Regions from separate parts of the Pseudomonas sp. Stari2 genome, predicted to be linked through region 1. Evidence: predicted binding sites of a transcription regulator. Region 1 holds the regulator's gene; each other region holds the start of a gene.
The links. Region 1 encodes FliA, which starts transcription of late flagellar genes. Its sites were predicted from a motif close to CTAAAGTTTNNNNNNNNNNNGCCGNTAA; they were not measured.
Positions count from the first base shown of each region.

Region 2: the regulator FliA is predicted to act here: its motif matches at 1,725-1,752, upstream of NH234_RS04620 (methyl-accepting chemotaxis protein).
Region 3: the regulator FliA is predicted to act here: its motif matches at 1,162-1,189, upstream of NH234_RS03155 (methyl-accepting chemotaxis protein).

Region 1 covers NZ_CP099760.1:1,993,080-1,996,318, reverse strand. The annotation lists gene NH234_RS09170 (protein phosphatase CheZ) at 1-557, opposite strand, end outside; gene NH234_RS09165 (chemotaxis response regulator CheY) at 575-946, opposite strand; gene fliA (RNA polymerase sigma factor FliA) at 1,114-1,854, opposite strand; gene fleN (flagellar synthesis regulator FleN) at 1,851-2,681, opposite strand; gene flhF (flagellar biosynthesis protein FlhF) at 2,795-3,239, opposite strand, start outside.
Region 2 covers NZ_CP099760.1:1,047,871-1,051,109, reverse strand. The annotation lists gene NH234_RS04635 (ArnT family glycosyltransferase) at 1-36, shown strand, start outside; gene NH234_RS04630 (phosphatase PAP2 family protein) at 101-922, opposite strand; gene NH234_RS04625 (histidine phosphatase family protein) at 919-1,590, opposite strand; gene NH234_RS04620 (methyl-accepting chemotaxis protein) at 1,845-3,239, shown strand, end outside.
Region 3 covers NZ_CP099760.1:702,625-705,863, reverse strand. The annotation lists gene NH234_RS03170 (methyl-accepting chemotaxis protein) at 1-338, opposite strand, end outside; gene NH234_RS03165 (cell division protein ZapA) at 439-741, opposite strand; gene zapB (cell division protein ZapB) at 738-968, opposite strand; gene NH234_RS03155 (methyl-accepting chemotaxis protein) at 1,247-2,872, shown strand; gene NH234_RS03150 (potassium/proton antiporter) at 3,030-3,239, shown strand, end outside.

The DNA of each region.
Region 1 (3,239 bases):
ACGCGCTTGATCACTTGACCTGTGAGGTCCTGGTAATCCTGGGCCAGCAGAATGTCGTTGAGGTTGCTCGACACTGCGCGGTTGTCGGTGCTGCTGCGTGTCAGAAAACCGTCGACCCGACGCGCCAGCTCGCGGAACTCCTCAGCCCCGACTTCACGACGCATGAAGCGTCCCCAGTCGGCACTCAATGCCTGGGCTTCGTCAGCCAGACCATTGACCACCGGCGTGGCGCTTTCCACCAGGTCCATGGTGCGGTTGGCCGCCGCTTCGGTCAGCTTGACCACATAGCTCAGGCGCTCGGTCGCATCAGTGATCTGCGACACTTCCTCGGCCTGCGGCATGTGCGGGTCGATCTGGAAGTTGACGATTGCACTGTGCAGTTCGCGCGTGAGCTTGCCGACTTCCTGGTACAGGCCACGGTCACGGGTCTGATTGAGCTCATGGATCAGTTGCACAGCGTCGCCGAACCTGCCTTTTTCAAGGCTTTCGACCAGTTCGACCGCGTGTTTTTTCAGCGTCGACTCGAAGTCGCCCTGTGAAGATTCTTTATGCTCCATAGCTCCCCCGCGCGTCATCAGCCGATGCGTTCGAAAATCTTCTCGATTTTTTCTTTCAGCGCCTGAGCCGTGAAAGGTTTGACCACGTAGCCGTTAACACCGGCCTGGGCCGCTTCGATGATCTGCTCGCGCTTGGCTTCAGCAGTCACCATCAGCACTGGCAGGTGCTTGAGTTTTTCATCGGCGCGCACGTGACGCAGCAAGTCGATACCGGTCATGCCAGGCATGTTCCAGTCGGTCACCAGAAAGTCGATGCTGCCGCTGTTGAGTACCGGAATGGCAGTGGTGCCATCGTCGGCTTCAACGGTGTTGGTGAACCCGAGGTCACGCAACAGGTTCTTGATGATCCGCCGCATCGTTGAGAAGTCATCAACGATGAGGATTTTCATGTCTTTGTTCAATTCGACCTCCAAGCAGTCTTAAACGCGCCCAGCACCTGGACGCGCCATTTCAATCAATCCGGCAAAACACTCGATGACTGTCTGGAGCACAACAGAGCAAGACCGGTGCCGTTCACCACCGCACCAGCCTCGTTCGCAGCGTCCCCACACTGCCTTCAGCGCGCTCGCCACTCCCCCAAACGCCCCCGCAAGCGGGCCGCGCACTGGCTATGTAACTGGCTGACCCGCGATTCACTGACGCCAAGGACTTCACCGATTTCCTTGAGGTTCAGCTCTTCGTCGTAGTACAGCGCCAACACCAGTCGCTCACGCTCCGGCAAATTGGCAATCGCGTCCGCCAACGCAGCCTGGAAGCGCTCATCTTCCAGATCGCGCGACGGCTCAAGATGAGCACTGGCGCCATCCTCGTGCAGCCCTTCGTGTTCGCCGTCCTGCAACAGGTCGTCGAAACTGAACAGTCGGCTGCCCAGGGTGTCATTCAAAATCCCGTAGTAATCGTCGAGACTCAATTGGAGTTCGGCCGCAACCTCGTGATCTTTAGCGTCACGGCCGGTTTTAGCTTCAATCGAGCGAATCGCGTCGCTGACCATACGGGTGTTACGGTGAACCGAGCGTGGTGCCCAGTCCCCCTTGCGTACTTCATCGAGCATGGCGCCGCGGATCCGGATGCCCGCGTACGTTTCGAAACTGGCGCCTTTGCTGGCGTCGTATTTGGTCGAGACTTCGAGCAGGCCGATCATCCCGGCCTGGATCAGGTCTTCGACCTGCACACTGGCAGGCAATCGCGCCAGCAAGTGGTAAGCAATGCGTTTGACCAGTGGCGCGTAACGCTCGATCAGTTCGTACTGCGCGTCACGTGCCGACTTCTTGTAGAAATTCATACCGCTGGCGGTCATAGCACAGGTCCTGCCGTTTGCTGCACGAGGCGCTCGACGAAAAATTCGAGGTGGCCGCGCGGGTTGGCGGGCAGCGGCCAGGTGTCGACCTTCTGTGCGATCGCCTTGAACGCCAGTGCGCACTTGGAACGCGGGAAAGCTTCATAGACCGCACGCTGCTTCTGCACCGCCTTGCGCACGCTTTCGTCGTAAGGCACCGCGCCGACGTATTGTAGGGCGACGTCAAGGAAGCGATCCGTGACCTTGGTCAACTTGGCGAACAGATTGCGACCTTCCTGCGGGCTCTGGGCCATGTTGGCCAGGACGCGGAAGCGGTTCATGCCGTAATCGCGGTTCAGCAGTTTGATCAGCGCGTAGGCGTCGGTAATCGAGGTCGGCTCGTCGCAGACCACCAGCAACACTTCTTGCGCAGCGCGAACAAAACTGACTACCGAGTCACCGATACCCGCAGCGGTGTCGATCACCAACACATCGAGATTGTCGCCGATATCGCTGAACGCCTGGATCAGGCCGGCATGCTGGGCCGGACTCAGATGAACCATGCTCTGGGTGCCAGAAGCGGCCGGCACGATGCGGATCCCGCCGGGACCTTGCAACAGCACGTCGCGCAGCTCGCAGCGGCCCTCGATCACATCGGCCAGGGTACGTTTGGGCGTGAGGCCCAGCAGAACGTCGACGTTCGCCAGACCCAGGTCGGCGTCCAGCAGCATGACCCGACGGCCAAGCTCTGCCAGCGCCAGGGACAAGTTCACTGACACGTTAGTCTTGCCGACGCCACCTTTGCCGCCGGTCACCGCGATCACCTGTACGGGATGCATGCTGCCCATGTTATTTCTTTACCTTGTCTTGCATAGACGGAGGCCACATTACTGGCTGCGCGTTCACAACCGGAACAATGCGTGGCAGACCATCGATGTAGGTACAAAAACTGTTCATTACCTCAGCCAACCTGCTTGGTCGGGCTGTGGTAGATATCAGCGAACATGTCAGCCATGGCTTCTTCGCTGGGTTCTTCCTGCATTTGCACGCTGACGGCGCGGCTGACCAATTGATGACGGCGCGGCAGATGCAGATCATCCGGAATCCGGGGGCCATCGGTCAGGTAGGCGACCGGCAGTTCATGACTGATCGCCAGACTCAGCACTTCGCCAAGGCTGGCCGTCTCATCCAGTTTAGTCAGGATGCACCCGGCGAGCCCGCAACGCTTGTAACTGTGATAAGCGGCGGTTAGAACCTGTTTCTGGCTGGTGGTTGCCAGCACCAGATAATTTTTCGACCGAATGCCACGACCGGCCAGACTTTCCAGCTGCATGCGCAGTGCCGGATCGCTGGCCTGCAGGCCGGCGGTATCGATCAGCACCACGCGTTTGCGCAGCAGTGGATCC
Region 2 (3,239 bases), 950 kb from region 1:
GTCGGGCGCCAGGCGTACTACTTCGTAGGCTATTGATACAGCGATGCACAAACGAAAAACCCGCCGGTGAGGGCGGGTTTTTCATTTCAATCGCGACGCTTCAGAGAGCAGCCTCAGGCTGTGCACTGAACACCTGTCGCTCACGCTTGCTCAACACCGGCAACTCCAGTCGAGCCCGACCATAGAACGCCAGCGCCGTCAGCAAACACGCCAGCCACACGAAGATACCGGCCCAGAACGTGTGGGACATGTAGTGCCAGCCCTGCAGGACGCGTGTGGTGCCGTAGACGAAACCGAGCAGCAGCGAGCCCCACAACAAGGCGCTGGAGAAGCGCCACTGATAACGCCGCGCGACAAAATACAGCGCCAGCATGGTGAAGCCGCCGGAGGCATGTCCGCCCGGCCAGCAACGACCGTCGCCGGCTTCATGGAACAGCTGGAAATTGTTGTACCACTCGATGTGGGCCATCTTGCCGCCGTACAGCGTCGTCTCGATCGGGCAGTAAACGCTGGTGTGGGCCTTGAGGAAGTGAATCACGCCGGTACACACCGCGAAGGCCACCACCACAAACAGAAAATCCCGCCGATGGTCAGCGGCAAAACGCAGCACCGGAGCCACTTTACAGCGCTCCAGAAACTCGCCGAGACGCGGGCGCTTCTGCGGATTGACCAGCGGCCAGACCACCGACAGCATCGCGCCGATCAAGGCAATTTCAGCGGTCCAGTTCGGAATGATCCGCGCCCACTTGTGGGTCAGTTTTTCGAAGAAATGAATCTTGTCGAGCGGGAAGGTGTGGGTCAGCGGATCGAACAGCAGGTTGCTGAAGGCAATGTCGATGTTTGTCATATCGAACATCAGAAACACCACAGCAGCACAAAACAGCGGAATGCCAACGTTGTAAGCGTAAAAGCGAGAACTCATCGGGTGGTCACCGTGCGCCAATCGGAGGCTTCAATGAAGCCGAGCATTTTGGGAGCCGCCGGGTTGGCAGCGGAAACGAACAGTGAGGATCCATAACCGAGGGTCGAGGTCGGCACCTTGAGGTCTTTTTCCAGCTGCGCCATGCATTCGCTGTGGGTGACCAGGATCAGGTTGCGCCCCGGGACCTTGTGCGCGAGCGCATCCTGCAACATGCGGCCCTTGCAGCTGATCAGCCAGTCTTCGCCGGTCGTCGCGTGGTTGAACATATAACCGGCAGTCTGCACGGTGCGGGTCATCGGGCTGTTGTAGATGTCGGCATGGTTCAGGCCCAGGTGCTCGAACTGTGCGCCGACGGCGACCGCGACACTGCGCGAACGGTCGGTGATGCCGTCATTGCCGCTCAGGCATGGCGCCGGAGAGTGATCGCAGCGCTCGACATGACGTACCAGCACGATCATGTCGCCCTTGGCCCAACCGGCCGCCAACGCCTGCGCGCCGGCCACATTGCCGTGGGCCAGATCAGGCACCGCCGCCGGGGCAAGCAGCCACAGGGTCAATGGCACCACCAGCGCCAAGGTCGCCAGGACAACCCCGGCGTTCCGATAACGGGCCAAACCGCTCAGGTCGATCGAGCGTTTGACGCCGAACAGACTCAGTCTCAATTCCACAAAAATCCGCCTCGCCAGGTCGCAGCACTGTCATTTGATCCGGCGAAGGTACAGAGGCCCCCGTGGGCAGCCAGTGAAAGTCATGTGAAAAAAGTCTTGGGATCCCTTGTTACAAATTCCGTCGGACAAAATCCTTTCAGCTCTCGGATTCGCGGCCGATACAGTCCTGCTTACACCCTTGCTGGCTCAAAAGAACAACAATCTTCCAGCCTGACCGACGATCAAGACGCACAACGTTTTCTGGAGGAATTGTGATGAATAGCTGGTTCGGCAACATCAGCGTGAACCTCAAACTGGGGCTGGGTTTCGGTCTCGTCCTGGCCCTGACCTGCATCCTTGCCCTGACCGGCTGGACCAGCCTCGGCGGCCTGATTGACCGCAGCAACTGGATGAGCGACATCACCCAGCTGAACGCCGGCCTGACCAAGCTGCGTGTGGTGCGCCTGCAATACATGCTGACCAACGGCGATGAAACCGCCGCGCAGAACGTGCAGACCACCCTCGACGGATTCGCTGCACAACAGCAAAAACTGATCGGCAGCTTCAAGAGCCCCGAGAACGTCAAACTGCTCAAGGAGCAGGCGGCGACCATCGCCGAATACCAGACGTCCCTGAACAAGATGCGCAATGCCTACCGCACCGGCAACACGGCACGTGACACCATGGCCACCAATGCCGAGACCGCGTACAACCTGATCGAATCGATCAGCACCCGCGTCCAGCAGATGGACATGAGCGAGCAGCGTTTCGAGCAATTCCAGGCCATCACCGCTGCCAAGGAAGCTTTCATCCTGGCGCGCTACGAAGTGCGCGGCTACACCGCCACCACCAACGCCGAGACCGAGCAAAAAGCCGTCGGCCAGCTGGACGTGGCCATCGCCAGCCTCAAGCAACTGAACGTGCATTTCGCCAGTTCGCAGCAAGACACCCTGCGTCAGCTGGAAACCGCGCTGACCAATTACCGCAGTGCCTTGCAGGCGTTCAAGAACGCCAACAGCGAAGCGGTGCAGGCGCGCAAGGAAATGACCGATCAGGGCGCTACCATCGTGACCCTGAGCGAGCAGCTGTATCAGATCCAGCTCGACCGTCGTGACATCGAAAGCGCACAGGCCCGCACCCTGCAACTGATCAGCACTCTGCTGGCGTTGCTGGTGGGCGTCATTGCGGCGTTCATCATCACCCGTCAGATCACCCGTCCGCTGCAGGAAACCATGGCCGTGGTCGACCGCATCGCCAGCGGCGACCTGAGCCACAACGTGATCGTCACCCGCCGCGACGAACTCGGTGTGCTGCAACAAGGCATCGCGCGCATGGGCGTGACCCTGCGCGACCTGATCAGCGGCATCCGCGACGGCGTGACCCAGATCGCCAGCGCCGCCGAAGAACTGTCGGCCGTGACCGAGCAGACCAGCGCCGGCGTGAACAGCCAGAAGGTCGAGACCGATCAGGTCGCCACCGCCATGCACGAGATGACCGCCACCGTGCAGGAAGTCGCGCGCAACGCCGAAGAAGCCTCGCAAGCCGCAGCCGCCGCTGACGGCGAAGCCCGCGAAGGCGACAAAGTGGTGAACGAAGCCATCGCCCAGATCGAGCGTCTGGCCAGCGAAGTGGTGCGTTCCACCGAAGCCATGAGCGTGCTGCAACAGGAA
Region 3 (3,239 bases), 1.3 Mb from region 1:
ATCAGCGCGGTAAACGCCTTGTGTTCGGCGCGGATGCCTTCCAGATATTGCGCGAAGCCTGCCGTTTTAGCGGAATCTTCGCCATTGGCCAGCCAATCGCGGACCATCGTGTTGCTGGCGATGTCTTTGGCGGCGGTGAGGGGCTGAACGAGGATTCGTTCGATGTCGTTGCGCGTCGCTTCGATGCTCGACGGCAACGCCTGTTCGACCAGATAGCTCTGGGCGAGGCGGTTGACCACCAGGGTATAAATGCCAACCACGATCAGGATGCTGACCAGCAGGGCGGTGCCCATGCCGAGGATCAACTGCCATTGAATACTGCGACGCCAGAACTGCATGAAGCACCCCCAAAGAATAAGAGGCTGAAACACTGCAACAGCCGTGCCGATTGTATACAGCGCAATCGACAATCTTATTCTTTGGTTGTGCGCAACCCCATCAACCCTGATTGATGGTCTTGGCGATAGTCTCGACCGTGGCGCTGACTTGCTCTTGGTAACGTTCGAGTTCCTGCTGGTGCTGCTTTTTCATTTCAATCTGCTGCGAGCACAGATTCATCGCCGCCAGCACCAGCAGGCGGTCGCCGATCAGCGTCGGGTATTTGCGTTTGGTGTCGGCCAGTGCGGCCTTGAGCATCAATGCGGCGTCCAGCAGGGTCTGTTCTTCCCCGGCCGGTGCCTTGATCGAATAGTCCTCCCCGAGAATGGAGATGACTTTTACCCCTGCTGTGCCGTGGTTCATGCGCTGACAGGACCTGCATTGACGCGATCAACCAGGGCCTGGATGCGTGCGGCGGTGGCGCCGTGCTTTTCTTCCTGTTCCATCAGGCTCAGTTGCAGGCTCTCGTTTTCATCCTTGACCTGGGCCAGTTCCGTGGACAGGGTCTGGTTGGTTTCCGACAGGGTCTGGTTCTGTTGCACCAGATCGCTGACGAGCTGTTCCAATTGGCTGAGGGATGCTTCCAACATTTTGATCTTCCAGGGCTTTTTCAAAGGGCGCGTACGATAAAGAAAAGTCGTCGTGGATGCCAGGATTAAACCGGCGCAAGGCCTTGATTTTCCTGGCAGTCGACCATTCCTGCGAGTGTTAGAGACTGTGATCTGCCGATCTGGTTCCTGCACTTCGTCGCCCGCCCCCTTATGCGACAAATACGCGCACCGCCTCAAGACTTTAGTCGTATGACCGATAAGTCATCCAACAGCAGTCTCAGCCCGCATGGATGCGGCCCTTCCTCGGTATCCGCCACATGTCTCTTCGCAATATGAATATCGCCCCCCGGGCGTTCACCGGTTTCGCCCTGATCGGCGGCCTGATGCTGATCCTCGGTGTGTTCGCCCTGAACCAGATGAGCAAGATCCGCGGCGCCGCCGAAAACATCACCACCACCAGCGTGCCGAGCATCAAGAACCTCGACGAGTTCACCCAGTTGACCCTGCGTCTGCGGGTGCTGTCGTACCGCTTGCTGGTGAACCGTGAGCCGGACGTCCAGCAGAAAACCGTCGAGCTGCTGGAAATGCGCAACCAGCAGATCCGCAAGGCCCAGACCGACTACGAGCCGCTGATCGGCAGCCCGCAGGAACGTGCGGCCTACGATCAATACGTGCAGTTGCTGGGCCAGTACCGCCAGATCGAAGACCGGATGAAAACCCTGTCGCGCAACAACCAGGTGGATGAGCTGCGCAACCTGCTGAACACCGAATTGCTGAACAACTCCGAAGCAATGAACACCGTGCTCAACCGCCTGATGCAGATCAACGGCGAGCAGATCAGCCAGACCAACCAGCAAGCCGCCGAGCAGTTTTCTTCGGCCTTCAATCTGGTGGTGACACTGCTGGTGATCGCGACCGGCCTTACCTTCCTCTTTGCCTGGCTACTGACCCTGAGCATCACCAAGCCGATCTCGAAAGCACTGGATGCCGCGGAAACCATCGCCGAAGGCAACCTGACCCAGCCGATCCACGTTGACGGCACCGACGAAGCCGGGCGCCTGCTGGCGGCCATGGCCAAGATGCAGTCGAAGCTGCGCGACACCCTGCAGCGAATTTCCGGCTCGGCCACCCAACTGGCGTCCGCTGCCGAAGAGCTGAACAGCGTCACCGACGAAAGCGCCCGTGGCCTGACCCAGCAGAACAACGAAATCGAACAGGCCGCCACGGCAGTCAACGAGATGACCAGCGCCGTGGAAGAGGTCGCACGCAACGCCGTCAGCACCTCGGAAGCCTCGAAGTACGCCACCACCTCCGCCGGCGACGGCCGCGATCTGGTGCAGGAAACCGTCAGCGCCATCGAACGCATGAGCGCCGACGTGCAGAGCACTGCGACCCTGATTGGCGATCTGGCCAACGAATCCCGCGACATCGGCAAAGTGCTGGACGTGATCCGTGGTCTGGCCGATCAGACCAACCTGTTGGCGCTCAACGCCGCTATCGAAGCAGCCCGTGCCGGTGAAGCCGGTCGTGGTTTTGCCGTGGTGGCCGACGAAGTCCGTGCTTTGGCGCACCGCACCCAGCAGTCGACCAGCGAAATCGAACGCATGATCGGCAGCATCCAGAGCGGCACCGAACACGCGGTGGATTCGATGCGCAACAGCACTGAACGCGCCGAATCGACCCTGAACATCGCCCGTGGCGCCGGCCTGTCGCTGGACACCATCAACACCGCCATCGTCGAGATCAACGAGCGCAACCTGGTGATCGCCAGCGCTGCCGAAGAACAGGCGCAGGTAGCGCGGGAAGTGGACCGCAACCTGGTGAACATCCGCGATCTGTCGGTGCAATCGGCAACCGGCGCGAATCAGACCAGTGCGGCGAGCAACGAGCTGTCGCGCCTGGCGCTGGATCTGAACAATATGGTTGGGCGGTTCAGCCTGTAACCTTCCACATGGCTGATCGTTCCCACGCCTGTGGGAACGATCTTGCACTCCGCGCAAAAACCTTTTTGACAGCATCACATTTCAACAGGTTAGAATCGCTGGCACGCAGACTGCATGGTCAGTTTGTGCCCGTCTTTCCGCTTCTGGAGTACTGCCTTTGAATGCGACGACCATCAACAGCCTGTTCTTGATCGGCGCGTTGCTGGTAGGTGCGAGCATTCTTGTCAGTTCCCTTTCGTCGCGTCTCGGCATCCCGATTCTGGTGATCATCCTCGCGGTCGGCATGACTGCCGGGGTCGATGGCGGCGGCATCATTTTCGATAACTACCCGACGGCCTATCTGGTCGGCAACCTCGCACTCGCGGTG